3 regions of the Thalassolituus sp. UBA675 genome follow, and region 2 is predicted to be linked to each of the others. Evidence: predicted binding sites of a transcription regulator. Region 2 holds the regulator's gene; each other region holds the start of a gene.
What was found. Region 2 encodes sigma-54, which starts transcription at its own class of promoters, with help from an activator protein. Its sites were predicted from a motif close to TGGCACNNNNNTTGCTNT; they were not measured.
Positions count from the first base shown of each region.

Region 1 (9,773 bases), on a different contig from region 2:
CAGCCCATGGATTGGCCCGGTGAAGACGCATTACGGATTTCATATCATCCGCCCTGCCGGCCAGATTGAGGAACTGCGCGAGCGCATCGATGACCTTCAGGCCACCGATGCTGCCTACGAAGAAAACAAAACCGAAGAAAATAAAGTCGAAGAAGACAAGCCGGAAAACGACCCGCAGGAAGAAGATTAATCCGGAGTCAACGCCCGTACTAACGCTTCCGACGCAGAGGCCGCGCCATAACAGGTCTGCACAAACTCCAGCTCCCCCCAGCATTCGAAACGCAGTCGCGGAAGGCTGATACGCCAATGCTGATCTGAGCTGCTCAGGCAGGTCAGACCTTCGGTAAACTCATCGCCCAGCCAGTCAAAGTCGTACTCCGACCATAACCGGAACACCGCAAAGGTGCGCGGCGCCGACAGAAAATCCCGATGCACTTCGTACACCAGCCAGTGCGGCGATACTTCATCACCCCGGGCAATCAGCAGGCAATTATCTGCCTGATCGTTAAGATCAGGCGTTGGTAATTTACTCATAGTCTCTCACAGGTACCTACTGTCATTCGGTATCACTCGTCAGGCTGGATGCCAGCCAGATCACACAGCACATCAATAAAGGCCTCACAGGCTACCACAGACGCGCTCTCATCCATGGTGTGATACCCGGTTGTTGGTATCTGCAGAGTCGTACCGTCTACCAGGCCGCCAGATGCCGAAATAATGCGGCCCATTTCTGTCGAACCCAGAGACTTCGGCGATTCGCCCTGCGCTTCCAGTGCTGCGTTCTGCGCCTGAATGTAGCTGTCTTTAAACTGGTAGCTGATACCCATGCGCTCACAGGTGTCGGCAAGTTGCTGAGTCAGCTCTTCATTGAAGGGCGCGTTAGCATCCCGGTGACGCAGCGTCAGTGTGTGCTCACGCGCAGTGGGCACATCCGGAAACGGGCTGGTGTCGACCACCACCAGCTGGTTGGTTGAACCACCAAAGCGACGGAACCATTCCAACAGATATCGCCAGCTACGACCGGCCTCTTCCTGCGCGGTAAAGAAGGCGGTGCCTTCAAATCCCAGTTCAAACAGGTACACCAGAATGGCCGCCGTAAGGACGTTATCCATCTGCCCAGTCACACTGTCATCGGTAATGCGCAGGTCATCCTGGAACGCGACCGGCGTACCAGCAACCACATGCTCCAGACCTTCAAGTTCGAAGATCAGGTTATTGCGGTGCGGACACACGTACGTCTGGCGAATGCTGCCCCGGCCGCGGTACATGCCCGACCAGGGCTCGTAGGCATAGACCTTCTCGTCACCCATGCGATCAACAATCAGCTGCATCAGTTCTTCAGAAACAGAATTACCCAGCAGGTCAGAGCGACCGCCTGACACAAAGGCCGCGTACTGAAACTCGTTCGGGCCGGTACAGATCAGGCCATGACGGTCGATGTGGGCCGACAGCATCAGTGAATGCGGGCGCTTACCCTGCGCCACCAATACGCCTTCGTACCATTTAACGTCTGCTCCGCGTTCTTCCAGCGCTCGCTGCAATACCCGGAAAAACGAATGCTCTGCCCCTACCACAGACGGCGCACGCGCAAGGATGGTCAGAAGATCACGAAATGATTGAGATAACACGGCAGTCCGCCTCTGTAGGTACTGGTTGGTATGGTTAAGGTGCGCAGATAGTTGCACCTGTGCCGTTCGAGGTAAAACGAGATTTATTTATCGTGCAGATAAGAAAATGTTACTATGAGCGCTCTCTTAGGGGAGTAATCTGCCGTCACGGCCATTCTGGCTGCTGATTCTGGTGTCTGTATCAACATAATTGAGCCTCAAGCTCATGGTGCAGACGTCCCGTCATCGGGATTGATGAGACCTGAGATAACGACACAGTCGCTGGGCGATGCTGTGGCGTTATCTTGTGCTCATCATCGCCCGGAAAATTTTTTATGTTTGATATTACAACCTTTAGCGCCTCGCCATTTCTTGCCTCTACCGTCGCTGTTGCCATCGCTGAAGTCGGCGATAAGACCCAGCTATTGTCCCTGCTACTCGTAGCCCGTTTTCGCAACAAGTGGGCGATCATTGGCGGCATTCTCCTTGCCACACTGCTGAATCATGGGCTCTCTAGTTGGGGAGGTATCTGGCTTGGCGAAAATATGGACAGCTGGCTGTCAGGTAGAGTCGCCAACTATGTTCTGGCCGGATCCTTTGCTTTGATGGCACTGTGGGTGCTGATTCCGGATAAAGAAGATGACGACGACGATAACTTCGCTAAATACGGTGCCTTTATCGCCACCACGCTGCTGTTCTTTATTGCCGAAGTCGGGGATAAAACTCAGATAGCTACGGTGATTCTCGCCGCTGAATTTCAAAGTTTTTTCTGGGTTACCGCGGGCACCACGCTGGGCATGTTAATCGCGAATGCACCAGTAGTAATCTGGGGGCAGTGGTTAATGGACCGATTACCGTTAGACCTGGCGCGTCGCCTCACTGCTGTCGTATTCCTCAGTCTGGCGGCCTATACGCTTTTCAGTAGCTGACTCACTGATCGTTACGACAAAGTTTTCTCGTTGTACGCCGTGATTTCCGGCGGGTATAAACGCGCCTCGCTTATTTGGATACCCGCCCGTGAACGCCGTTATTAACAGTGCTGTGCCTGCTCGTTGCCTTCCTCTGCTGAACACCATCATGGATGCACTTCGCAGCGATGGTTATGTTGTCATCGACGACGCCCTCCCCGCTGCACTTGCAAACGCATTGCAGCAACGGGTTGCTGAGATAAAGAGAATCGGGGACCTCAAGCAGGCAGGCATCGGACGGCGTGACGATCACACAATTGCGCGCAGCATCCGTCAGGATTCGATTCACTGGCTGGACAGATCCGAAGCGTCAGAAACAGCTTGGCTCACGGCTATGGAGCATCTGCGTGGCTACGCTAATCGAGAGCTGCTGCTCGGGCTGTTTGAGTACGAGAGTCACTTTGCTCACTATCCACCAGGCGCGGGTTATAGAAAGCATTACGACGCGTTCAAAGGGCAGTCAAACCGTGTACTGAGTACTGTGTTTTATCTCAACGAGAACTGGCAACCCGGGGACGGCGGTGAACTCGCTATTTATGATGCTGAGGATCAGCTAATAACCAGGGTTCAGCCCGTGTTAAATCGTCTGGTGATTTTTCTGTCTGAAGAATTTCCACATGAAGTGCTGCCCGCAAAGAATCATCGTTACAGCATTGCCGGTTGGTTCCGCGTCAATAATAGCCGGGACATTCTCAGCCTACCCGCATGAACACGGCACTCAGCGGGTAAGCCGGTTACATAATTCTCTGGCGGCTGGCCCGACTTGAACTATCCTCAATGGATAGTCCCTGTTTCGTGGAGAAACGTATGAATTGGCGCGATCTGAGCCTCACACTGAAGTTACGTATACCTCTGGCCGTCATTGGGGTTCTTCTGGTCATCCTCAGTGTGCTGCAACTAAATACTCTGAGCGGAGTAACCACCACATCTGAGCTGATTAACGGTACCTATACCCCAGCTCTGGATAAGGTACTTAACGCTGACCGCGACCTGTATCAGGCTCAGATCGCCGAGCGCACTCTGGCATTAGGCGGAAACTACGAAGGCCTCAAGGCGTCTCATAAAGAGAACCTGGACCAGGTCTATGATCGCCTCAATGCTGTCATCGACATGCAAGTGAATGACAAAACGCGGGTTCAGGCCGAAGCGTTTCTTGCCGCCTTCGCGAAGTGGCGTCCTAAATCAGAAAAAATGGTAGAGGACGTTACCTCGGGGCGAATTTCGTATGAACAGGCAGAGGCACTCAGTACAGGCGCGCTGGAAAAAGAATTTGAGGCCACCCGTGATATTCTGGATACCGTTGGTGAAAACCTGGCTGAATCTGCGGCGTCACTGCATGCTGAAGGCGTATCCTTGAATGAGGCCGCTCGCCGGAACCTACTGATTCTCACGCTTCTCTCGGTCGCGATTATCGTTGCTGTTATCGTATTCCTGCCGCCACTACTCACTCGTCCAATAAAACGAACCACCTCAGCGCTGGATAAGCTTGCCCGAGGCGAAGGCGATCTGACCCGTCGGCTCACGGTTGAAAGTAACGACGAAATTGGTGAAATGGCGAAGACCTTCAATAAATTCCTTGAGGGAATGCAAAGCCTGGTCACCAACGTGCAGACAGTATCGACCCAGGTACGCGGAACCACAGAGCAGCTCGAACAAGGTGCTCAGAAAAGTCAGGAAACCACGGCTCAGTTTGTTGCTGAGCTTGAACATGTGACTCACGCTAACCGTGAAATGGAACAAGCCATTGGCGAGGTCAGCCAGTCATCGACCCGTGTCGCCGAAGAAGCGACCAACGCTGAGAAACACGTCCGTGAAATCGCCGAACAATTCCGCAGTGCGGTTACTGATATTGCCGCCCTCGCCAGCAGCGTCAGTGAATCCGCCGGCGTTATCCGCGAACTGGAACAGGAAACCACAGGGATCGCCTCACTGCTTGATGTCATTAAAGGCATTGCTGAACAAACGAACTTGCTGGCTCTCAACGCTGCTATTGAGGCAGCCCGCGCGGGTGAGCAAGGTCGTGGTTTTGCGGTGGTTGCTGATGAAGTCCGGAGTCTGGCCAGCAAGACCCAGCAGGCGACTGAAGACATCAACAGCATGATCGATAAACTTCAGAGCGGTGTGAACCGCGCAGTCAACAGTATGCAGGGCGGCGAAGAGACCGCTGAGCGCTCTGTTGAAACTGCGAGAGCTTCAGAATCGAACATTGGTGAAGTATCGGGCGCACTGGTGCGTATTAAAGATCAGGTACTGCAGGTAGCCTCGGCCATTGAGGAGCAGACGTCTGTGATCAATAACATCAACCAGAACCTGACTGAAGCCAGACACATGAGCCAGGAAAACCAGGCAAGCACGCGCCAGCTGGTCGACTCGGTGAATACGCTGGAACAGAACACATCGGATATGCGTAAGAGCGTATCGAACTTCACTGTCTGATATCTGGAACAGTGACAAAAAAGGCAGCCACGGCTGCCTTTTTTATTGCGAGGATAATCGCAGATCAGGCGATAAGAATACCCACCCACGAAAGCGCACTGTGTGCTTTTGCCACGCCAAAAATATAAACAAATACCACCAGCGCCAGAACAAACGCTTTCACATTTACTTTCTTAATTGCGATCACACCCAGCACAACGTAAGCGATCAGACCAAGTAATTTGGCGGTTACCCATGCTGCTTCGAACGGATATTGGCTGAGGGTTACGCAAAGCGCACCGGCGGTAATCAGGAGCAGAGCATTGATGCCATGCGTAGCAATGTTCAAGGCTTTATTGCTGTTCAGCAGTGGCTTGTAATTAGCCAGCACAAAGCGGACGACGAAGAGAATAAATGATAAGTAGACAAATCCAATATGAGAGTGCTTCAGAGCCATGTACATGACGGATTTCCTTCAGTATTTGGTTATTTTAAATGGGGCCAGTCTGCATACGTGGCGGCAGAATAGCCGCGAAGCATAGCAGATGACCGGTGTAATGATACTTGATCAATATCAATAAGCGTGAGGCCGGACCTCAGACTTCCAACCAGAAGGTGACAGGGCCATCATTTACCAGAGAGACCTTCATATCGGCGCCAAACCGTCCGGTCCCCGTAGTTACCTTCTCACTGGCACGGCTGCAGAAGTACTCATACAAGGCGCTGGCGTCGTCCGGTGCCGCCGCCCCCGAAAATCCGGGGCGTGTGCCCTTTCGGGTATCTGCCGCCAGAGTAAACTGAGAAACAACCAGAAGATCACCATCAATATCGCTGATGCTACGGTTCATGCGCCCCTCATCATCCGGGAAGACCCGGTAGCGCAGGATTTTATCTAACAGGCGGTCAGCCTTCTCTTTGTCGTCTTCCTTCTGAACCCCAAGCAATACCAGTAAACCGCGCCCGGCACTGCCAATCACCTCGCCGTCGACACGAACACTCGCCTCAGACACCCTTTGTATCAAGCCAATCATTGAAAACTCCCACTGAAATACCGCTGCAGTTTGCCGGCGCAGGATAGCGCGTTCTATACTCAGTTCAAATACGTGCCCAAAGCACTCCGGAGATATGGATATGCGACACTCAATGACCACCTTCATCACGCTTCTGGCTACTGCGGCTGTTACGGTCACCTGTGCGCTGCCCGCAGTTGCTCAGACAAAGGTGTACATCACAAGGGATGCTGACGGCAACCCGGTATTCAGCGATCGCAAGAGTGCAGGTTCAGAGACCCATGTGGTTCAGGAACTTCCATCCATGCCGGCGTTTAATGTTCCTAAGCCCGAGCGCCCTTCTGAAGAATCAAGCGATGAGCCCGTCACGCCGGTGTACACCAGCCTGAGTATTATCTCTCCGGCTGACGGCACTACCCTGCCCATTGGAGTGAATGGCGATGTCCGCATTTCGGGCGTTCTGACACCAGCGCTGCAAAAGAAAGATACGATCGTACTGATGGACGGCGGCATTGAGATTGCCCGCGGTAGCCAGACAAGCTTCCAGCTCGATAATCTGGACCGCGGCGAACATCGACTGCATATGGAAGTCAGAGGTCCTGACGGCGACGTGCGCATCAGCAGCCAGTCGATTACTCTTCATGTGAAACGGGCGTCTTCCCTGGCTCGTTAAACCTCACCCATCAAGGGCTACTTTCAGAGCCAGGCCAAAATCAGATGAAGGCTAAAAAGCCTTCTATACGGTCCAGAGCACTGAAACAGGGCACCAAAACAACTCACACAAACCATTGCGCGCCCACATTTGGTGCAATCAAGGGGCTGTTTTTCTTCATTTGAACACTCACGCAGCACATCAGAAGCGACTCCGCGCCATTTATGTGCAAAACTCACTTCTGGCTCAATTATTGCTGAACTGAGTGCAAACGGAGATAGCTATGCTCGCCAGCCCACACCTCAATCAACGCCTGATGGAACACCTGAATACCGGGGTTGTTCTGCTGGACGCTGATCTGAGTATTATTTTCATGAACCCCGCTGCCGAAGCCCTGCTTGAAGTCAGTGGCCAGCGTGGAAGAGGCGTTGAATTCACCATGCTCGCCAGAGAGTCTGATGAAGCGACACAGGCCTTTCGTGATGCTCTGATCAATGGGCACTCTTACACCAAACGTGAAGCGACGATTGAGCTTCATAACCAACAGCAGGCGACTCTGGACTATAGCGTAAGTCCGTTATCACACCCTGAAACGCGACTGCCCTGCCTGCTGGTTGAACTGCAAGGGCGTGACCGCCTGATGCGCATCAGCCGCGAAGAGCAACTGATCGCCAAGCAGGAAACAACACGTAACCTGGTGCGCGGCCTGGCCCACGAGATTAAGAACCCACTCGGTGGGATTCGCGGCGCAGCCCAGCTACTTGAGCGTGAATTACCAACGGCCGATCTGGCCGAGTACACCAATATTATTATCGAAGAGGCAGACCGTCTTCGTGACCTCGTGGACCGGATGCTCGGCCCCCGTACTCTGCCTCAGACCGAACAAATTAATATTCACGAAGTTCTTGAGAGGGTATGCCAGCTCGTCGACGTTGAATCTGAACATCAGATTGAAGTCGTCCGTGATTACGACCCGTCTATTCCTGAAATGGAAGCGGATCGCGGTCAGATGGTTCAGGCCCTGCTGAATATCTGCCGCAACGCGATGCAGGCGATGATGGAAAATCCAAACCCGGAGCGACCACCATCACTAACAATGAAAACCCGATCGATGCGCCAGTTTACGATTGGCCATCATCGTCACCGACTGGTTGTACGTGTCGATATAACCGATAACGGCCCGGGCATCCCCGAAGAGATTCAGGAAAGCCTCTTCTACCCTATGGTCACGGGTCGCCCGGAAGGAACAGGTCTTGGCCTTTCAATCTCACAATCAATTATTAATCAGTGCGACGGCATCATTGAATTTGAATCCGAGCCCGGACGCACCACATTCTCAATTTATCTGCCTTTGGAACCACTATGAGCACTGTCTGGATCATTGATGACGATAAATCCATCCGCTGGGTTTTAGAAAAAGCACTGCAACAGGCGGGGATTGATACCAAAGTATTTGAGCAGGCTGAACCTGCACTCAATCAACTGAAAAAAGAGCATCCCAGCGCCATTATTACGGATATCCGCATGCCGGGTATGGATGGTCTCACGCTGTTGAAGCACGCAAACGAGGCACATCCTGATTTACCAGTCATCATTATGACAGCGCACTCTGACCTTGAGAGCGCGGTCAGCTCGTACCAGAGTGGTGCCTTCGAATATCTGCCAAAGCCTTTCGATGTCGACGAAGCGGTCAGCCTGATTCAACGTGCCATAGATCACTTCTCTGAAATTTCAGCACAGGCACCATCGGTTGAACCTGAGATGCCAACGCAGGAGATCATCGGTGAAGCGCCCGCAATGCAGGAAGTTTTCCGCGCCATTGGTCGTCTCTCGCAATCGAATATTACTGTTTTAATTAACGGTGAATCAGGCACGGGTAAAGAACTCGTCGCTCATGCACTTCATAAGCATAGCCCTCGTGCTCCTGAGCCTTTCATTGCTCTGAACATGGCTGCAATTCCCAAAGATCTGATTGAATCAGAGCTTTTTGGCCATGAAAAAGGCTCTTTCACCGGCGCTGGCGGCCAACGTCGTGGACGTTTTGAACAAGCTAACGGTGGCACCTTATTCCTCGACGAAATCGGTGATATGCCGGCTGACACCCAGACACGACTGCTTCGTGTACTGGCTGATGGTGAGTTTTACCGCGTAGGTGGTACGACACCGGTCAAGGTGAATGTGCGCATTATTGCTGCAACGCACCAGGACCTTGAAGGTTTGGTAAAAGACGGGAAATTCCGCGAAGATTTATTCCATCGTCTTAACGTTATCCGTATCCACCTGCCTCGTCTCGCCGATCGTCGTGAAGATATTCCGAAACTTCTGACGCACTTCCTGCAACGCGCAGCCGAAGAGCTTGAAGTAGAGACTAAGTCGCTGCGACCAGAAACCGAAGAGTTTTTGTCTACCCTGGACTGGCCGGGTAACGTCCGCCAACTCGAGAATACCTGTCGCTGGATCACTGTGATGGCATCTGGTCGCGAAGTGCTGGTAAAAGATCTGCCACCTGAGCTTCTGGAACAGAAAAGTGATATTCAGACCTCAGGTAACTGGGAACAGAATCTGCGTTTCTGGGCTGATCAACAGCTGGCCTCGGGCATGACGGATCTGCTTGATACCGCAGTTCCTATCTTTGAACGTATTATGATTGAGACCGCACTTAAGCATACCGCGGGTCGTCGTCGCGATGCCGCAAACCTGCTGGGATGGGGCCGGAACACCCTGACAAGAAAGATCAAAGAGCTGCAGATGGACACCGAAGATCATCATGACGATGATCATGGCGATGACTGACTATTTCAGCTGACCGCGACAAAACAACCGGGAGCCTATTACTCCCGGACTTCCCTGCGATATAAAATGCGTTCATGCCCACGGAAGACACCGAAGCTGACGGTTGATGAGGGCGATTCAAAACTACCATCTCCATCGTAATCGCCTCGTAACCACTGCGGGGCAGTGTAGCTCAGAGACGCATCACCTGTATCCGGTGTGCCGGGTACCAGTGTTGGGGCGAGCAAGGTAATTCCCGCATTACCACTGCTCCCCCCGGTTAACTGACCTGAGGTGGCCGTAATCTGACTGATACCATCGACAGAAGCATTGGCACTGTCCCAGACGG
Region 1 covers NZ_DBNJ01000013.1:62,020-71,792, forward strand. Annotated here, with positions in the region: gene B3007_RS06875 (peptidylprolyl isomerase) at 1-190, shown strand, start outside; gene B3007_RS06880 (hypothetical protein) at 187-534, opposite strand; gene B3007_RS06885 (peptidase M42) at 567-1,628, opposite strand; yybP-ykoY riboswitch at 1,746-1,861, shown strand; gene B3007_RS06890 (TMEM165/GDT1 family protein) at 1,943-2,536, shown strand; gene B3007_RS06895 (2OG-Fe(II) oxygenase) at 2,625-3,284, shown strand; gene B3007_RS06900 (methyl-accepting chemotaxis protein) at 3,383-5,011, shown strand; gene B3007_RS06905 (SirB2 family protein) at 5,076-5,447, opposite strand; gene dtd (D-aminoacyl-tRNA deacylase) at 5,587-6,021, opposite strand; gene B3007_RS06915 (DUF4124 domain-containing protein) at 6,122-6,673, shown strand; gene glnL (nitrogen regulation protein NR(II)) at 6,936-8,018, shown strand; gene glnG (nitrogen regulation protein NR(I)) at 8,015-9,445, shown strand; gene B3007_RS06930 (DUF6701 domain-containing protein) at 9,484-9,773, opposite strand, start outside.
Region 1: a site for sigma-54 is predicted at 6,895-6,912, ahead of glnL (nitrogen regulation protein NR(II)). Genes of this name have one in related genera too.

Region 2 (9,773 bases):
ACGGATCAACGTGTCTTTGGTCGACATGAATATCTTTTCTGCACCGCTATCCACCATTTTTGTGGCGAACTCAGAAGGCATTAAGTAGGACATAGCATTTCCTCGTAATTTGGGGGGGGTCTATCGGCTTTAAAATGAAAAACGGCGTCGCCCCAGTCGGTGATTTACCGATGGGTGTCGACGCCGTTATCGAATTTTTGTCTGATTTTTTGAGAGCCGTCGTTGGCTCACTCAGGACTCTGCAACCGTCGTGCCATATTTTTTTGTTGGAGATAAAACCCTATTAAAACAGGGGCTTAAGTTATAGCAGTCGGTTCTCAGGCAATGGGCAAGAGTAATCACAGACGATGGCAGTGCGATACTCAGGTGCAGGAAAAACAAAAAATGCGCACTAAGTGCGCATCTTTATAGCGAATAAAAAGTAAGCTGGCGGATCACCGGATGAAGCGTTCAGGCGTTGCTGTCGATCTCTTTAATCAGCTGAAAGAGTTTTTTGAATGCGGTGCCTGGCTTTGGTGGCTCGGCCTGCATCTCTTTCTGAGCATTCCGCACCAGATTACGTAATTGCTGGCGATCTGTATCTGGATAGGTATCAAGAAATTCGTTCATCGCCTTACCATCCTTGATCAGGCGATTACGCCATTGCTCTAACTGGCCCATACGACGACCGAAGGCCTCGCTGGATGGGTCGAGCATATCTATCGCCTCCTGAAGGGCGTCGATGTCTTCCGAGCGCATCAGTTTGCCGATGTATTGAAAGTGACGGCGGCGGGCTTCGTGTTTTTTAATACGACGGCTCTCTTCCAGCGCGGCCATTAGCACATCGGTAATCGGAAGGTCAGTCCATTTGGCAGGCGGAAGGTTGCACAGCGTTTCTCCGAGTTCCTGATAGCGATGCATTTCACGCTTCATTTCAGTCTTACTGACCAGTTCGTATTCGATGTCGTCGTCTTCGTGGGTCATAAGAACTCCGGAGTATTCAGTGGTGATCAGCTCAGCGACTGGTCAGCTTACAGATAGAAGATTGTGGCGAGCCCGAGAAATGACAGGAAGCCGATCACGTCGGTGACGGTTGTCAGTACTACGCCACCGGCGAGTGCCGGGTCGATGCCACGGGCTTTGAGTATCAGTGGCAACGCCGCGCCCGTGACTGCAGCGACCAGTAAATTAATGATAATGGCGGCACCGATAATGGCGGCGATGCCCGGATCGTTGAACCAGAGCAGGGTAATGACCGCGATGACAGCCGCCCAGAGCACGCCGTTAATGCCTGCGACGATAATTTCCCGGTTAAACAGCCAGCGGAAGTTTGCGCTGGAGAGATGCCCCAGTGCCTGCCCACGAATAACCAGGGTCAGGACCTGACTGCCAGCGATGCCGCCCATACTGGCAACGATGGGCATCAGTACAGCAAGAGCGACGACCTGTTCGATGGTTTTATCAAACAGGCCGATGACGGCGGAGGCAGCCAGTGCCGTAAGCAGGTTAATGCCCAGCCAGACAGCTCGACGGCGGCTGGTTTTCAGCGCCGGAGCAAAGGTATCTTCTTCTTCATCCAGACCCACGGAACTCATCAGCGAGTGGTCCGCGGTTTCCCGGATAACGTCAACCACGTCATCGATGGTGATACGACCGATGAGTTTGCCCTCTGCATCGACAACCGGAGCCGATACAAGGTCGTGTCGTTCGAACAGTTTGGCAACGTCTGTGTCCTGCATGGTGGCAGGGATCACCCGGGCGTCGGTGGTCATCACCTCACGCACGGTCTGGTTGGGATCGCTGACAAGAAGCTTGTTGATGGTCAGGATGCCAATAAATTCGTTGTTCCGGTTTACGACCAGAAGGTTATCCGTCATTTCTGGCAGCGTCGGGTGGCGACGCAGGTAACGCATAACAACTTCGAGCGTGATGTCAGGACGGATGGTCACCGTATCGGTGTTCATCAGACCACCGGCGCTGTCCTCCGGGTAGCCCAGTACCTGTTCAAGACGGGTACGGTCCTGCTGGTCCATCGCGTCGAGTACTTCCTGGGTAACGCGTTCAGGAAGTTGCTGCAGGATGTCGGCGACGTCATCGGCGTCGAGGTCTGAAGTGATGTCGACCAGTTCTTCGGCACTCAGGTCCGACAGGAAGTGTGCCTGCAGGTCTTCGCTTAAGTACTGGAGTACTTCACCTTCGAGTTCTTTGTCGACCAGATCCCAGAGCACTTTACGTGCTTTCGGCGGGGACGACTCGATCAGGTGAGCAATATCGGCAGGCGCGAGACCAGAATTCAGGATGCGCTCTACTTTATTCAGGGCACCACTTTCCAGGGCAGCATTAAGGCTGTGGAGTTTTGCTTTTGCCTTTTCTGTGTGCTGAGCCATGGCCGGAATCCGGAGTAAATCGGGTTAACTGATTCTAGCCTGATTGCTCGGTTGATACCACGAAAGTACTCGCAGTTTTGGGCCTAATCAGCTGTTTTAGCGGGGATAATCGTGAAATTTTCCTGAGGGCTATTCTTCTTCATCGAAGCGACGATCAATGAGATCGGTAATGGCATCGACGGCAGCTCCTTCGTCACTGCCTTCCGCAGTCAGGATCAGCTCAGTGCCTTTGCTTGCGGCCAACATCATGACTGACATGATGCTCTTGCAGTCGACCATACGCCCGTCCTTGCCAATTTTCAGCTGGCTGGAGAAGGCTGACGCGGTAGATACCAGTTTGGCCGCAGCACGGGCATGCAGGCCGAGTTTATTTATTATTAGAACGCTTTTCTGGATCATACGGTGTCCGGGTTATGGAGTGGGCAGATTCGCCGCTCGCGCTAGTTCACGGTGACGTACCTGCACGTTCGGGTATTTCATACGGTATTCGGTGGCTAGCTGCTCCGCCAGGTAGACGGATCTGTGCTGACCACCGGTGCAGCCAATTGCGATGGTCATGTAGCTCCGATTTGCTTCGATCAGACGATCCGTCCAGCGAGTCAGAAAATCGCTGATTGATTTCCGCATTTCTCCAACAACATCATAGCTGTTCAGGAATAACTGTACTTCACTGTCGAGGCCTGTGAGTTTTCGCAGGTCTTCGCTCCAGTAGGGGTTCGGCAGGTGCCGTACATCGAAAACGTAGTCGGCGTCTGTCGGGATACCGTGTTTAAAGCCGAACGACTCAAACAGGATCGACATCTCACCGTTCGGACGATCTGCAACCCGCAGGCGAATCATGCTGCGCAACTCGTGAACAGACATGTGGGTGGTGTCTAAGGTCAGGTCCGCCATATTGGCGAGTGGATCAAGGAGGTCTTTCTCCTGGTCGATGGCTTCTGCCAGTGACAGTTCTGTGGTCGTGAGAGGGTGCTTTCGGCGTGTCGCGCTGAATCGTTGCAGCAGAACCTTTTCAGACGCATCAAGATAAACCACGTCGAGCTGATAGTGATCATTAGGCAGATCGAACAGTAGTTGTTCGACAGGCTCTTCTGTCGCCGACAGGTTACGCGCGTCAATACTGACCGCTACCCGGGTGAGCTTGTCGTTAGCATCTGCCTGACTGGCCAATGCGGGTAGCAGCCCGATCGGCAGGTTATCGATGCAATAGAAGCCCAGATCTTCGAGAACGTGCAGAGCGCTCGATTTGCCCGATCCTGATCTTCCGCTGATAACTACCAGGCGCATATTCGACTCCGTGATGACTACCGCTCTGCGATCGCTCGCTGGAAAAGATGTTTGGCGTCTGGCGCGTTGCGTAGAGCTTCGCGATATTCCGCCTGATTAAAGTTACTGGCGAGTGTCGCCAATATCTGAAGGTGTTCGTCGGTCGCTTCCTCGGGGACTAACAAAGCAAATACGAGGTCGACCGGATTACCATCAATAGAATCATAGTCTATCGGGGTATTTAATCTTAGTAGAATGCCCAACGCTTTCTGACACTGCAGCAGTCGGCAGTGTGGGATGGCGATGCCTTCTCCTATCCCTGTGCTCCCCATGCGCTCGCGTGCTAACAGGCGTTCGTATATATCGTCTGCGGAGGCGTCGCCGATTTCTTCAGCAACCAGAGATGAAAGTTGTTCTAACAGTTTTTTCTTACTGGAAACGGTCACGTCAATGACGGACCGCTCCGGTGTGAGGATATCCTCAATACTCAAAGACATGCTTCAGCCTTGACCGTGTTGGCGCGCTACCAGCTTCTCTTTGTGTTTCAGAACCTGACGGTCCAGCTTATCCACCATCTGATCGATAGCGGTATACATATCTTCGTTTTCTGCTTTGGCGTGCAGGTCGTGACCTGTGATGTGAATTGTCGCTTCAGCCGTCTGTCGATCTTTAACGACAGTCAGTGTGACTTGCCCTGTGGTGATGCTGTCACTGTGGCGCGTCAGTTTTGCCATTTTATCTTCAACGTGTGCCTGCATAGCTTCTGTTACTTCTACATGATGACCACTGATATTGATTTGCATGCCAAGTCTCCTGTGTCGCTGGCGGTATGTGAATCAAAGTCTGTTGACTCTCAACTAACAGACTCTAAATCAGCTGCTTACGTTCATTCGATGGTGGTATCAGCATAGCCTCGCGGTATTTCGCTACCGTGCGCCGTGCCACTTTGATGCCTTTCTCACCCAGCATCGTTGCTATCTTGTTGTCACTGAGTGGCTTCCGCGTGTTTTCGTCCGCGATCAGTTTTTTGATCATCGCCCGGATGGCCGTCGATGAACACTCCCCGCCGCTGTCGGTGCTGACGTGGCTGGAGAAAAAATACTTGAGCTCAAAAATGCCGCGCGGCGTATGCATGTATTTCTGAGTCGTCACCCGCGAGATCGTTGACTCATGCATACCAACCGCTTCGGCGATGTCATGAAGCACCAGCGGTTTCATCCCTTCATCACCTTCTTCAAAGAAGTCTATCTGGAATTCAACGATTTTGGTTGCGACTTTGAGCAGAGTGTCATTGCGACTTTGCAGGCTTTTGATAAACCAGCGCGCTTCCTGCAGGTGATCTTTGAGGAAGGTATTGTCGGCACTGCTGTCTGAGCGGCGGATCAGCGATGCATAATCGGCATTCACGCGCAGCTTGGGTGCAATTTCTGGATTCAGCTCAACACGCCACTCATCACGAATCTGGCGGACGATGACGTCTGGAATGACGTATTCAGATTCTTCTGAAGCGATACCGGCACCCGGCTTAGGGTTCAGCTCTTTAATCAGTCGCATGACGGATTTCAGGTCGTCTTCCTTTAATTTGGTACGGCGCATCAGCGACTGATAATCACGGCTACCAAGCAGGTCAATATGATCACGAATGATCAGCTGAGCTTCGGTTAACCACGGGGTACCTTGTGGAAGCTGATGCAGCTGAAGAAGCAGACATTCGCGCAGGTCGCGGCAGAAAACACCGGCCGGATCAAATTGTTGCAGGCGATGAAGAACTGCCATCACTTCTTCTTCTTCGATTTCGAGTGACGGGTCCATCGCTTCAATGACGTCTTCAACTGTCGTGTGAAGGTAGCCATCATCGTCTACACCATCAATCAGCATGGTCGCAACTTCGCGGTCAGCATCTGACATTGGGGTCAGGTTTAGCTGCCAGAGCAGGTGATCCTGCAGATTGTCGCTGGTGGCGTAGCGGGAATCGTAGTCAAAGTCTTCGTCTACCGGCCCGGAGCTTGATGCGACTCCGGCGCTGACCTGATAGGTATCTTCCCACTGGCTATCTACAGGCAGGTCATCGGGCAGTTTCTCGCTCGACCATTGCTCATCGAGAGATTCCTGGCCGCTCTGATCGTCGTAGGAATTGTCATCGTAGGAATTGTCGTAATCCTGATTGTCAGAGCTGCTCTCACGGTCTTCGCGGCTGTCTCTGTCGTTGTTATCGGAATCAGAACTGCGGGAATCGTTGTCGGACTCGTTGCCTGAGTCGCTGTTGTCATCAAACTCTTCGCTTTCCAGCATTGGGTTGGAATCCAGCGCTTCCTGAATTTCCTGCTGAAGGTCCAGCGTTGAAAGCTGGAGGAGGCGGATGGCCTGTTGCAGCTGAGGCGTCATCGTCAGCTGCTGGCCCATCTTAATCTGAAGGGATGTCTTCATATAACTCGGTAATTACGACCTGAAAATCGAACCATCTTTTTGTTTGATGCACCTAGCATTATAGGCAAAGTCCTTGTGTATGGAACCTATTTTGCTTACCAGAGTAAATAGATAACTCTACAGTACGTGACATCGGTCAGAGTTTCAAAGACGGAAATCGTCCCCAAGGTAGACTTCGCGCACCTGCTCATTGGCAAGCACATCTTCAGCCGTGCCTTCGGCAATGATGTGGCCGCCACCAACGATAAAGGCTTTCTCGCAGATCGCGAGTGTTTCACGCACGTTGTGGTCGGTAATCAGTACGCCGATGCCCCGCGCCTTAAGCTGACGGATAATATCCATGATGTCCGAGACTGAGATCGGGTCGACACCGGCGAAGGGTTCGTCGAGCAGAATGAACGAGGGCTCTGCTGCCAGTGCTCTGGCAATTTCGACACGACGACGCTCACCGCCGGATAGCGCCATGCCGGCGCTGTCGCGGATGTGTTGAATATGAAATTCGTTGAGCAGCTGCTCGAGCTGTTCGGTGCGCTGCTGGCGATTGAGATCTTTACGGGTCTCCAGAATTGCCATGATGTTGTCGGCAACACTGAGCTTGCGGAAAATCGATGCTTCCTGCGGCAGGTAACCGATGCCTTTGCGGGCACGGCCGTGCATTGGCAGGTGGCTGATGTCTTCATCGTCAATCATGATGCGGCCACGATCCGCCTGCACCAGGTTGACGATCATATAGAAACAGGTCGTTTTGCCGGCGCCATTGGGGCCCAGCAAACCAACGATCTGGCCGCTTTCAACGCGGATAGACACGTCTTTAACGACTTCGCGGCCGCCGTAACTTTTGGCCAGATGTTCTGCCTTCAGTGTTTTCATTCTGTCGCTGCTTCCGGAGATTCTGTCGTGTCAGACTCTGAGTCAGATTCGGACTCAGGTTTTGGCGGCTGGATAACGACTTTGATCCGGCCGGAGTCTTCATCTGTGCTGTCGGTCGACGACTCGGCGGTGGTGCCATCAGCACGCACGGTCTCTGTTGCCATGTCGTAGGTGATGCGTTCGCCGCTGAAAATATTGCCTTCCTGTTCCAGTTCAGCATCGCCAGTAATAATGATGCGGCGCTCGCTGGTGTAGTAATCGATGCGGTTGCCGAGGGCTGTGGTGAGCGGTTTACCGACCTCAATCTGCTGTTGGTAACGGGCACGGTCGCCTTCTGCGACGGCTTTTTCGAGGGTGTCGCCGTTGCGCAGAATCATCAGGCGGTCGGCTTCTATTTTCAGCGTGCCTTGGGTAAGAATGACGTTGCCTTCATACACAACTGTACCTGCGCGGCGGTCGATTTCTGCAGAATCCGAGAGGATCGTCATTTCTTTCTGCCAGTCATCCGGCAATGCGACTGTGTAGCTTGCGATCACTGACAGCGACATCACGGCCAGTTTATTGAACAGGTTCATAAGTCGTACGGACTCCTGTTTTCAGTTCGAGGCGCTGACGTGTGGCGTCAAACATCATTCCGGTGCCAGTCATGCGGCTGTTTTCACCCGTCATGGTAACCAGCTCATCAGTCTCTGCGATCTTGTCATCAATATGATAGGTCAGCCTTGAGGTTTCAAGGCGCATCGGGTCACTGCTGTCGAGCGGCCTGATTAATATGTTGCCTGATAATTTCAGTGCCTGTTCGTTGCCGCGCATAACACCTTCGTCAGCGGTCAGTACCCAGTCGTCTTTTGAACTGACCAGAAGACGTGGCTCACTGAATACGGTGAGGTCGCCCTCGGGAAAGTGCTCTGATTTTGCGGCGTAAAAAGTATCGGCCAGTGAGCCGTCTTTTTCGTAGCGGCGACTGAACAGTACTTCGCCATAATAATCCGGCTCGCGAACGACCTGTTCGGTCGTTTGCCCGGTAATATCGCGGGTGTAGCGATCTACTGCCAGAAAGGCAACGCCGAAAAATGCGGTGACTAATAGCAGTAGATAGCGCTTACGCATCAGATGACGCCTGCTCGCAGAAGGTCGTGCATGTTAATAACACCGACGGTGCGGCCTTCGTCCTGCACGACGAGCGCGTTGATCTTGCCGTCTTCCATGATTTTCAGGGCTTCTGCTGCGAGCATGCCCGGTGAGGTCGTTTTACATTCAACCGTCATCACATCTTTGATGGTGGCATTACGGATATCGACACCATGGTCGATGGCACGACGAAGGTCACCATCGGTGAAGATACCGGCGAGCTTGCCGTCCGGGTCTGCGACTGTGGTCATGCCCAGCCCTTTTGAGGTGGCGATCAGCAGCGCTTCAGGCAGTGAGGTTTCCGGAGAGACAACTGGAATCTGCTCGCCACTGTGCATGATGTTTTCTACTTTCAACAGCAGACGACGACCGAGGCTACCGCCCGGGTGAGAAAATGCGAAGTCTTCGGCAGTGAACCCTTTTGCTTCCAGTAGGGCAATCGCCAGCGCATCGCCCATCACGAGTGCACACGTCGTCGAGGACGTCGGCGCCAGATCAAGAGGGCAGGCTTCCTGATCGACACCCGCATAAAGGTGGCTGTCTGCCGCTTTCGCCAGTGTGGATTCTTTATTCCCTGTCATGCTGATCAGCTGCGTACCCTGACGCTTCAGCAGTGGCAGCAGGCTGGTCACTTCGCTGGTTTCACCAGAGTTGGATAATGCAATGACAACGTCGGCAGCGGTGATCATCCCCATGTCACCGTGGCTGGCTTCGCCCGGGTGAACGAAAAAAGCAGGAGTGCCGGTACTGGCCAGTGTCGCTGCCATCTTGTTGCCAACGTGACCAGACTTGCCCATGCCGGTTACTACAACTCGACCACGGCACTGAATAATCAACTGGCAGGCGCGGGTGAAATTCTCATCCAGATGGTTGCTCAGTAGGCCAACCGCTTCCTGTTCGAGTTTTACCGTGCGGCGTGCGGAGTCAATAAAGTTAAAAGTCGTTGATTCAGTCATGCTTGATTTGCCAGAAATAAGGTGAACATGTAGCCGAGGTAGCCGGCAGTAAGAATGATGCCTGGGATACGTCCCAGCGTCCCTCTGCGATAACAGATAATAAAGAACAGCAGCAGGGCAAAGGTAACGCCAGCCATCACTATGTAGTCACGGTAAAGTGCCATTGGTTCAACGGCGGTGACCGCCAGTATCCCCGGGATCGGCATCACCGCGAGCAGGTTGAAAATATTTGAGCCAATGACATTACCGATAGCAATGTCATGGTGGCCTTTTAAAGCACTGGCGACGGACGCTGCAAGCTCGGGCAGGCTGGTGCCGATCGCAACAATGGTCAGGCCGATCACGAGATCAGACACACCAAAGGCCGTTGCGATACCGGTCGCGCCCCAGACCAGAGCTTTCGAACTGGCCATCAGAGTGATCAGACCAACGATCAGCCAGAACACTGCTTTGCTGGTGGGTGTGCTTTCAATTTCGGCCGCTTCGTCTTCGTCGATCACAGATTCGCCGCTATCCGACGACTGCTGGAACATCAGGAAGAGAGCGAAGATCAGGGCTGCGATCAGGATCAGGGCGTCGACCAGATTCAGCTCAAGGTCGATCAGAACGACACCTGCGAGCAGGGTGATCATCATCAGCAGAGGGAGTTCTTTCTTGAGCAGGCCCTTCTGTAATGGGATCGGCGCGACAAGCGCGGTAATACCGAGTACCAGGGCGATGTTGGTGATGTTCGAGCCAATGGCGTTACCGATCGCCA
Region 2 covers NZ_DBNJ01000031.1:65,264-75,036, forward strand. Annotated here, with positions in the region: gene B3007_RS13655 (formate/nitrite transporter family protein) at 1-93, opposite strand, end outside; gene yjgA (ribosome biogenesis factor YjgA) at 451-963, opposite strand; gene mgtE (magnesium transporter) at 1,011-2,366, opposite strand; gene B3007_RS13670 (HPr family phosphocarrier protein) at 2,496-2,765, opposite strand; gene rapZ (RNase adapter RapZ) at 2,778-3,653, opposite strand; gene ptsN (PTS IIA-like nitrogen regulatory protein PtsN) at 3,671-4,129, opposite strand; gene hpf (ribosome hibernation-promoting factor, HPF/YfiA family) at 4,133-4,435, opposite strand; gene B3007_RS13690 (RNA polymerase factor sigma-54) at 4,500-6,059, opposite strand; gene lptB (LPS export ABC transporter ATP-binding protein) at 6,204-6,929, opposite strand; gene lptA (lipopolysaccharide transport periplasmic protein LptA) at 6,926-7,504, opposite strand; gene lptC (LPS export ABC transporter periplasmic protein LptC) at 7,488-8,039, opposite strand; gene B3007_RS13710 (KpsF/GutQ family sugar-phosphate isomerase) at 8,039-9,016, opposite strand; gene B3007_RS13715 (calcium/sodium antiporter) at 9,013-9,773, opposite strand, start outside.

Region 3 (9,773 bases), on a different contig from region 2:
TACAACGTCAGCCTTAACGCAGACGTGGGCAAAGTGACCTGTGTTCTGGGACGTAATGGTGTTGGTAAAACCACCCTGATGAAATCACTGGCCGGGCACCTTGCACCGGGGTCGGGTGATATCACCTGGGACGGAAAAAGCATTATAAAACTCGCGCCCTATGACCGCGCGAAACAGGGGATTGCGTTTGTACCCCAGGGTCGGGACATCTTTCCGCAGCTGACGGTAGAAGAAAATCTTCAGACCGCGTTTTCAGCGGTGCCGCGCTCCCAGCGTTTTATCGACCCGGAAGTCTTTTCGCTTTTTCCTGTGTTGCAGCAGATGCTCAAACGTCGTGGTGGTGACCTCTCGGGTGGTCAGCAACAGCAGCTAGCGATTGCTCGAGCACTGTTATTACGCCCGAAAATGTTGATTCTTGATGAACCAACCGAGGGTATTCAGCCATCGATTATTAAAGACATTGGTCGCGTCATTAAACTGCTTCGTGATCGCGGTGATATGGCGATTGTTCTTGTTGAACAGTACCTCGATTTTGCCAAAGAACTCGCTGATGAATTTATTATTCTTGAGCGGGGGAGAGTAGTGAGTCAGGGGACGGGTGAAGAGCTTGAACACTCCGAGGAAGCGAAGGAGCTTCTGGCTATTTAACAGTAGCCGCTAGTTTATGTGGCCGCCGATTCTGTAGCCGCTAGCGCGGTCTGACTTTTTTGGCTGTCGCCAGGGTTTTATTGCCCTGTTTGGGGATTGCATCCCCGGGCGGGCAGCCCCTCCCCTGCTTCGCACTTTCTGGGCCTTAGTTCTGATATTTACTGGCTTTTCCGGCAACCGGCTCCGGCGGGCACCCATGCCCGTATGGAGCCTCGTTCGGCATCCTGCCTCTCGTTGCCTTCAAAGCTGGCGTAAATTTCAGCGGCCCCAGAGGCGCAGAATTTTACCCTCAATATCGTATTTCAAAATCTGATTGGCCCTACCGTAAAAGTGTGTGGTGGATATTGCTCACCAGGCTGTGTTGCAGTTAAACCTATCTAATTAAGAAAGATACTTTCGCGGGCTGGTAATTGCGCCTCTGGGGCCGCCGAGCAGAATGATGAGAAGCCCGCATGGCCCCGGCATGGATGCCGGGCAAGGGGCTGGCAGCAGGGATGCTGCATTGGCCCGTTGCGAGGGTTCTCAAGTTCTGTGAAGGAAACACGGCCCAGAAAGCGCGAAGCAGGGGAGGGGCTGCCCGCCCGGGGATGCAATCCCCAAACAGGGCATTAAAGCCCTGGCGGCAGCCAAAAAAGCCAGCCCGCGCTAGCGGCAACTCAACTGGCCATCAGACCTTAGCGGCAGCTAAAGAAGTTACCCCGCGCCAGCGGCTACTACCACAGCGGCCCGCAGAATCAGCGGCCAAAAACAAAAAAGCGGCCATCAGGCCGCTTAATCAAAGCATCAGAAGATCACTCTGCTTCTAACTTAGCAACACGCTCTTCAAGCTCCGCCAGTCGTGCACTGGTACGACGCAGAACTTCTGCCTGCACGTCGAATTCTTCCCGGGTCACCAGGTTGGCGTTAGTGATCAGGCTCTGCAGTTGAGACTGAAGTGCCAGCTTCAGGTCAGATGACAGGCTGGCAAACGGGCTCTTTTCCAGCATTTCTTCGAGCCGGCTCTTAATCGCATCGGGTTTCATAATTTACCTCCGGAAGGGTTTTGGCGCAGTGTACCAGAAAGGGCAAAGGGGATAATTTCAAATGCTGCACCCAAACAGTGCAAACCGTCAGAAGGGTGTGCAATAAATGGGTGCTGGTTTTGGCTGCGTGCCCTCTTTTGGTTGCGTCAATGACTGTAAAAGTCCGCATACTTTTACTAAGTTATTGATTTAAAAGGGTGTATCAAAAGTTGGCACACACCCTGCTATAACCGAGTGACAGAAAGATATCGGTGCGAATTGCCCATATCGACCAAATTGAAAGATCAACAGCTAAAAAAACCGTAATAGGAAAAAGAACGATGAAAAAACTGACTAAAGCAATCGCTCTCGCTGGTGTAATGACTACAGGTCTGACTGGTGCTCAACTGGCTCAAGCTGAAGTAGATGTGTCTGCATCTGCGGCAGTTGCGAGCATGTACCTGTGGCGTGGCCAGGACCTGGGTAACGGTGATGCTGCCGTATCTGGTGACATTACGCTTTCATCTGGTGGTGCTTACGCTGGTATGTGGACTTCTAGCGGTGATAGCGCAGCTGGAAACGAATACGACCTGTATGTAGGTTACGGTGGTGAAATGGAAGGTTTCTCCTACGACGTATCTGTTGTGACTTACGTTTACCCAAGCGCGGGTAACTTCTCTTACGTAGACACTACCGATGAAGATGGTAACGGCATTGCAGATGTTCTGGAGTCTGAGCAAGACACTAGCGGAAACACTTTTGATCTGTCTGAGCTGATCGTATCTCTTGGTTACGAAGGTGCGTCTTTCTCTTACTACTACCCAGTATCAAGCAACCCTAACGACTATAGCTACCTGACGCTGGGTTACGGCATGGGTGCTTTCAGTGCAATGGCTGGTATCACTATGGTTGAAGATGATGCAGGCGAAGACGCTGGCTACACTCACCTGGACCTGAGCTACGCATACAACGACAACCTGTCTTTCACTGCGAGCAAGGTTGTTGCTGAAGACGAAGAAGACTCTTACGACGACGATCTGAAGTTTGTTGTTTCTTACAGCCTGCCTATCGACATGTAAAAAGCATACAATAGCCCGTGCCCCCGCACGGGCTATCTGTAACCTTATCTAAAAATTGAAAGGGGTTTTCTATGAAACTCATTACTGCTGTTGTTAAGCCGTTTAAGCTTGACGATGTTCGTGAATCACTGTCTGAGATCGGTGTTCAGGGCATCACAGTGACTGAAGTAAAAGGCTTCGGTCGCCAGAAAGGCCACACTGAACTGTACCGTGGCGCTGAATACGTGGTGGACTTCCTGCCTAAAGTAAAAATTGAAGTAGCGGTTGCTGAAGATCTGACTGAAAAAGTTATCGAAGCAATCACCAAAGCTGCGAACACCGGCAAGATCGGCGACGGTAAAATTTTCGTCACCAGCCTCGAGCAGGTTATTCGTATCCGTACTGGCGAAACTGGCGCAGACGCGCTGTAAGACGTCCGACCACTACATAACAGAGCCTGATGCGGGGGGCTTATAATGGAATCGAATCTTAATCATATTTTTGAACTTCAGTTCGCCATGGACACCTTTTATTTCCTGGTGTGTGGCGCGCTGGTAATGTGGATGGCGGCAGGTTTCGCCATGCTGGAAGCGGGTCTGGTCCGCTCTAAAAATACCACTGAAATTCTGACCAAAAACGTTGCCCTGTTCTCGATCTCGTGCACCATGTACCTGATCTGTGGTTACGAACTGATGTACGGCGGCGGTTACTTCCTGTCTGGTGTGACTACTGTTGCTGGCATGGACGACGCTGCAATCGCAGGTGTTCTGGCGGCTTCTAACGAATCTGGTTTCGGTGACATGGGCGAGTACGCTGGTGCATCTGACTTCTTCTTCCAGGTTGTCTTCGTAGCGACTGCAATGTCTATCGTTTCTGGTGCGGTTGCTGAGCGTATGAAGCTGTGGGCTTTCCTGGCATTCGCTGTTGTAATGACTGGTTTCATCTATCCTATGGAAGGCTCATGGACCTGGAATGGTGACTCTGTATTCGGTCTGTACGAACTGAGCTACTCTGACTATGCAGGTTCAGGCATCGTTCACATGGCGGGTGCTGCTGCCGCTCTGGCTGGTGTTCTTCTGCTGGGCGCTCGTAAGGGCAAATATGGTCCTAACGGTGAAGTTCGCGCTATTCCTGGTGCAAACCTGCCGCTGGCGACTCTGGGTATGTTCATCCTGTGGATGGGTTGGTTCGGCTTCAACGGTGGTTCTACTCTGAAACTGGGTGGTATCGCAGTTGCAAACGAAGTTGCTAACGTATTCCTGAACACTAACGCTGCTGCATCAGGCGGTCTGATTGCTGCCCTGATTACTGGTTACATCCTGTTCCGTAAGGCTGACCTGACTATGGCTCTGAACGGTGCTCTGGCTGGTCTGGTTGCGATCACTGCTGAGCCTGCTGATCCATCACCTTTCCTGGCAACTCTGATCGGTGCTGCGGGTGGTGTTCTGGTAGTTCTGTCTATCCTGACCCTCGACAAGCTGAAGATCGACGATCCAGTAGGTGCGATCTCTGTACACGGTGTTGTTGGTGTATGGGGTATCTTCGCAGTACTGCTGTCTGACGCTGATGCTACCTTCATGGGACAGCTGGTTGGTACTCTGACTATCTTCATCTGGGTATTCGTAACTTCTCTGATCGTTTGGGGCGTACTCAAGGCCATCATGGGTCTGCGCGTCAGCGAAGAGCAGGAATACGAAGGTGTTGATATTGCTGAGTGTGGTATGGAAGCGTACCCAGAGTTCACTTCTAAGTAAGTTGAACCTCAGCTGGCAAGGATGCCAAAACGAAGAACCGGCCAACTGGCCGGTTTTTTTATGTCTGTTATTTTTAGCACAGGGTTGATCAGCGAGTATTTAAAGGCGATCAATTAACGACAGAAGAATGCTTAAACGGAGCGGTTGGAATCAACCTGTAAACCACTGTGGGAGTGAATCAGCCGAAGGCTATTTAGCGAATACCGTAGCCGCAAAAACCATCGCCATTAGCCAGGCAAGCTGGCTGAATAGCTCCCACAAACGAACTCTGGATCTCAGGGAGCGAATCAATCTGAGTTCGCTCTCTGGCTAGTAAAAATGCCGAGTTTGGCTGATGAAAATATTCAGGCAAAAAAAAGCAGCCGGTTGGCTGCTTTCTCTATTGCGGACTGATCAGTCGAAGTAATAAGCTTCGAGGTCTTTTTCCAGACGCTTCCGCTCTAAGTGTGCCTCAATGGCCCGGCGGGAGATTAATTTCTTAGAAGCGTGCGCCTCTTTGTTAACAACAACATTACCGTTTTCGTCGAACGATACGGTTTCTTCAGAAGTATAATCTTTAGCGGTTTCCATAGTGTTTTTCCCTCTGGGATTCACAAGTCCGGTTGCGATTCTGCTTATTTTTGTTTACAGACAGATTACAGGAACTGACTGATAAGCCAACCGGTTTATTCAGCCAAACTCACTAACTGGGCGTTATTGTCCTAATTCCACTGTTGGGTAGTTTATTACTGAGTGTCGGTTTGAATAGTTCTGTTTCAGGCGGGCCTTAATGATCCCCTTCAGATCGCAAAGACCGGATGCTTTGTTTGATCGCATTAAGATGGTTGGCAAAGTCGGGGCCACGACGTTGCGTGACGGCAACCGCCAACATATCAATCACCATGAGGTGAGCAATACGGGAAGTCATCGGCGTAAATTGGTCGGTGTCTTCTTCGATATTAATATGAATCGGCAGGTCTGCGGCGTTACTGACCGGAGTATTCTGAGGAGCCAGACTAACGACTACGGCGCCATGTTTCTGCGCCAGTTTAATCGAATGCATAAGATCCAGAGTGCGGCCGCTCTGCGAAATAGCAACGACAACGTCTTTATCCCCGAGAGTGACGGCTGACATAGACTGCATATGAGGGTCACTGTATGCTGCGGTGGCGACTTGCAAGCGGAAAAATTTATGCTGGGCGTCGGTAGCAACGGCTCCTGATGCGCCAAATCCGTAGAACTCCACCCGCATCGCACTGCTCATGGCCTGGGCTGCGTCTGCAACCTGAGTGGGCAGTAGCTGAGATTTGACCTGATACAGCCTCTGGATCGTTGTGTCGGCAATCTTGGTGCAGATATCGTCAATGCTGTCGTCTTCGGCAATCGCGAACTGCCCAAGGTTATTGGCCACCGCGGTTTCCTGAGCAATACGTACCTTGAACTCCTGGAAACCGTTACAACCAATTGCACGACAGAAGCGCACGATGGTTGGTTCGCTGACCTGGGCTTCCTGAGCCAAGTCGACAATGCGCATATGCATCACTTGCTCTGGTTCGGCGAGAACAAAGTCTGCGACTTTGATTTCTGATTTGCGCAGAGACGACCGGGCGCTGGCGATTTCTTTCAGAATGGGCTGATTTTTCACGTACGTTCCAGAGCTCAGGTGTCAGAGTCTGATTATACGAAATTCACTCTCCTTAGCCATGGGACTTATGACGACGTATAAGCCCACAGTAAGTGTTCAGGGCGCGTGAAACATTCTGGTAGACTTGGTGCCCATGGATATATCGCTTCTTATTGATCAGCTGAATGACGGTCAGCGCAACGCTGTATGCGCTAATTCTCCACATCAGCTTGTACTCGCAGGTGCCGGTTCGGGTAAGACCCGTGTACTGGTGCACCGTATCGCCTGGTTATTGAAGGTAGAGAACGTCTCGCCTTTCTCTGTCATGGCGGTCACCTTCACCAATAAAGCCGCTCGTGAGATGCGTACCCGCATCGAGCAGGTACTTAATGAGCCATCGAATGGCTTGTGGGTAGGGACCTTTCATGGTCTGGCGCACCGTCTGCTGAAACAGCATTGGCGTGAAGCGAAACTGCCGCAGTATTTTCAGATACTCGACAGCGATGATCAGGTGCGTCTGATCAAACGCCTGATGAAAGAACACAATATCGACGACAGCCGCTATCCGCCGAAGCAGATACAGTGGTACATCAATGGCCAGAAAGACGAAGGTCGTCGTGCTGCGCATGTAATTCCCTCTGCCGATCCGTTTACGCGTCAGTTGCATGAGTTCTACTACATCTACGAAGAACACTGTCAGCGCAACGGGCTGGTCGACTTTGGTGAAATCCTTCTGCGAGCCCACGAACTCTGGTTAGAAAACCCGGAGCTGCTGGCGCATTACCAAAGCCGCTTCCGTAATATTCTGGTCGACGAATTCCAGGATACCAACAACATCCAGTACGCATGGATTCGCTTGCTTGCGGGCAATACCGTCTCTGTCATGGTCGTCGGCGATGATGACCAGTCGATTTACGGCTGGCGCGGTGCCAATGTCGGTAATATCCGCGCATTTCAGGAAGACTTTCCCGGCGCTGAAATGATCAAGCTCGAGCAGAACTACCGTTCGACGGCAAACATTCTGGCCGCGGCGAATGCGGTGATCTCGAACAACAGTGGACGCCTCGGTAAAGAGCTGCGTACGGATGATGAAGACGGCGAGCAGATCTCGCTCTATGCCGCATTCAATGAACAGGATGAAGCACGTTACATTGCTGATCTGGTCGATGAATGGGCACGAGCAGGTCGGGCCCGTACGGATATGGCCGTGCTGTATCGCTCGAATGCACAGTCGCGCACGCTGGAAGAAGCATTTCTGCGTTCAGGTATTCCTTACCGTATTTATGGCGGCCAGCGCTTCTATGAACGTCTGGAAATTAAAAATGCCCTCGCTTATCTGCGCCTACTGTTAACCCGTGAAGATGACGGCGCCGTGGAACGTGTGATTAATGTTCCTGCACGTTCTATTGGCGAAAAAACCGTTGAATCATTGCGCGCCATTGCTCGTGATGAAGGCTGCTCTCTCTGGCAGGCGCTGCATAAAGCTCTGGAGCATAACAGTCTTCCTAAACGTGCCTCTGGGGCCGTTCAGGGGTTTATTGATCTGATTGAAGAGCTCGCGGTTGGTGCAGAAGATCTGCCCCTCCACGAGCTGGTCGATAATGTTATCCAGCAGTCTGGGTTGATTGACCACCACAGAAAAGAAAAGGGTGAGAAGGGGCAGGCCCGGATCGATAACCTCGAAGAGCTGGTGACCGCTGCGCGCCAGTTTGAACCCGATTTTATTGACGATGAAGAGGAAGACGAATCTGCGTTAGCGCGCTTCCTCGACAGCGCTGCACTCGAAGCCGGTGAAGGTCAGGCGGATGAATACGATGACGCAGTGCAACTGATGACCCTTCACTCGGCCAAGGGTCTGGAATTTCCGCAGGTCGTTCTGGCGGGCGTCGAAGAAGGTCTCTTCCCTCACAAAATGTCCATGGACGAAGCGGAAGGCCTCGAAGAAGAGCGTCGTCTTGCTTATGTTGGCATTACCCGCGCGATGGAAAAGCTCATTATTACCTACGCCGAAAGTCGCCGCCTGCATGGCCAGGAAAACTTCAGCACACCGTCACGTTTTATTCGCGAGATACCTTCTGAGCTGGTGTCTGAAGTACGCTTGAAAAATAGCGTCAGTCGCCCGTTGTCGGCACGAACCTCTAAGCCGTCCTCGTTCGGACAGCCCGACTTTGTTCAGGAGCAATACCCCTACAGCCTTGGGCAGCGGGTCTTTCATGAAATGTTTGGTGAAGGCACGGTGATGCAGTTTGAAGGGCAGGGTGCGGGATTACGGGTTCAGGTGAATTTTGATGATGCTGGCAGCAAGTGGTTAGTAGCCAGTTTTGCAAAACTAGAAGCGTGTTAAACGCGCACAAAATAATAAAGGCAGGAGATCCCAATGAAACGACTGTTAGTGATGGTGGCGGCAGCACTCGTGCTGAGCGCATGTAATAAGGACTGTGAACCTCAGGCAGGAGCCTCGGGCGCCGAGCCAGCAAAAACGTTCAAATGGAAACTGGTGACCTCCTGGCCTAAGAACTTTCCGGGTCTGGGTACAGCACCAGAACGTTTTGCCGAGCAGGTCGAGCAACTGTCGGGTGGCCGTTTAACCATTAAAGTGTATGGCGCTGGTGAACTCGTGCCTGCGTTGCAGGTGTTTGATGCTGTATCGCAGGGCACTGCGGAAATGGGTCATAGTGGCGCTTACTACTGGAAGGGCAAAGCGTCTGCTGCGCAATTTTTCACCTCTGTTCCGTTTGGTTTAACTGCACAGGAAATGAACGGCTGGATTCAATACGGTGGCGGTCAGGCCCTGTGGGAAGAAGTCTATGCGCCGTTTAACCTGCTGCCATTACCGGGCGGTAATACCGGTGTGCAGATGGGCGGCTGGTTTAACAAAGAAATCAACAGCGTGGATGATCTGAAAGGCCTGAAAATGCGAATTCCGGGCTTAGGCGGAGAAGTACTGGCACGCGCTGGTGGTACGCCAGTGACTCTTCCAGGCGGTGAAATCTTCACCTCCCTGCAGACGGGCACCATCGACGCAACCGAGTGGGTTGGCCCATACAATGATCTGGCCTTTGGACTTTATAAGGTGGCTGAGCATTACTACTACCCGGGCTGGCACGAGCCTGGTTCCATGATGGAATTCACCATCAATAAAGATGCTTTTGCTGAATTGCCAGCTGACCTTCAGGCCATCGTCCGTATCACCGCCAAAGCGATTAACGAAGACATGCTCGCGGAATACACTACCCGTAATCAGGCGGCATTGATCGAACTGAAAGAAAAACACGGTGTAGACGTGCGTGAATTCCCGGCGGATGTGCTCGACAAACTTCAGACATTATCTGATGAAGTCGTTGCTGAGGTTGCAGGCGCTGACCCACTTTCTCAGAAAGTATACGACTCCTACAAAGCCTACCGTGATCAAGTGAAGGCTTACCATGCAGTGAGCGAGCAGGCGTATATTAACGCCAGAGATTGATTGCTCGTAACTTTGTCATCTCTTATCAAATAAACCCGGAATAGTCCGGGTTTATTTTTATCGTGCTGGTGAAGAAGTCCGTGCGAATGGTGAGCCCGCAGATGTGATTAATGCTATTAATCAGGAGTTGGGTGAAAAGTCTGAACTGCTGACTAGGAATTTGCTTGAATCCCGAGGATTTACTCAGTTGGATGGTGGTAAGTACAATACCGTCAATGGATTTGATCATGTATTTATTACAGA
Region 3 covers NZ_DBNJ01000032.1:49,382-59,154, forward strand. Annotated here, with positions in the region: gene urtE (urea ABC transporter ATP-binding subunit UrtE) at 1-648, shown strand, start outside; gene B3007_RS14430 (accessory factor UbiK family protein) at 1,440-1,670, opposite strand; gene B3007_RS14435 (TorF family putative porin) at 1,991-2,728, shown strand; gene glnK (P-II family nitrogen regulator) at 2,800-3,138, shown strand; gene B3007_RS14445 (ammonium transporter) at 3,184-4,461, shown strand; gene B3007_RS14450 (PA3496 family putative envelope integrity protein) at 4,855-5,031, opposite strand; gene B3007_RS14455 (SIS domain-containing protein) at 5,228-6,085, opposite strand; gene uvrD (DNA helicase II) at 6,219-8,408, shown strand; gene B3007_RS14465 (TRAP transporter substrate-binding protein) at 8,442-9,530, shown strand; gene B3007_RS14470 (hypothetical protein) at 9,634-9,773, shown strand, end outside.
Region 3: a site for sigma-54 is predicted at 1,881-1,898, ahead of B3007_RS14435 (TorF family putative porin). Genes of this name have one in related genera too.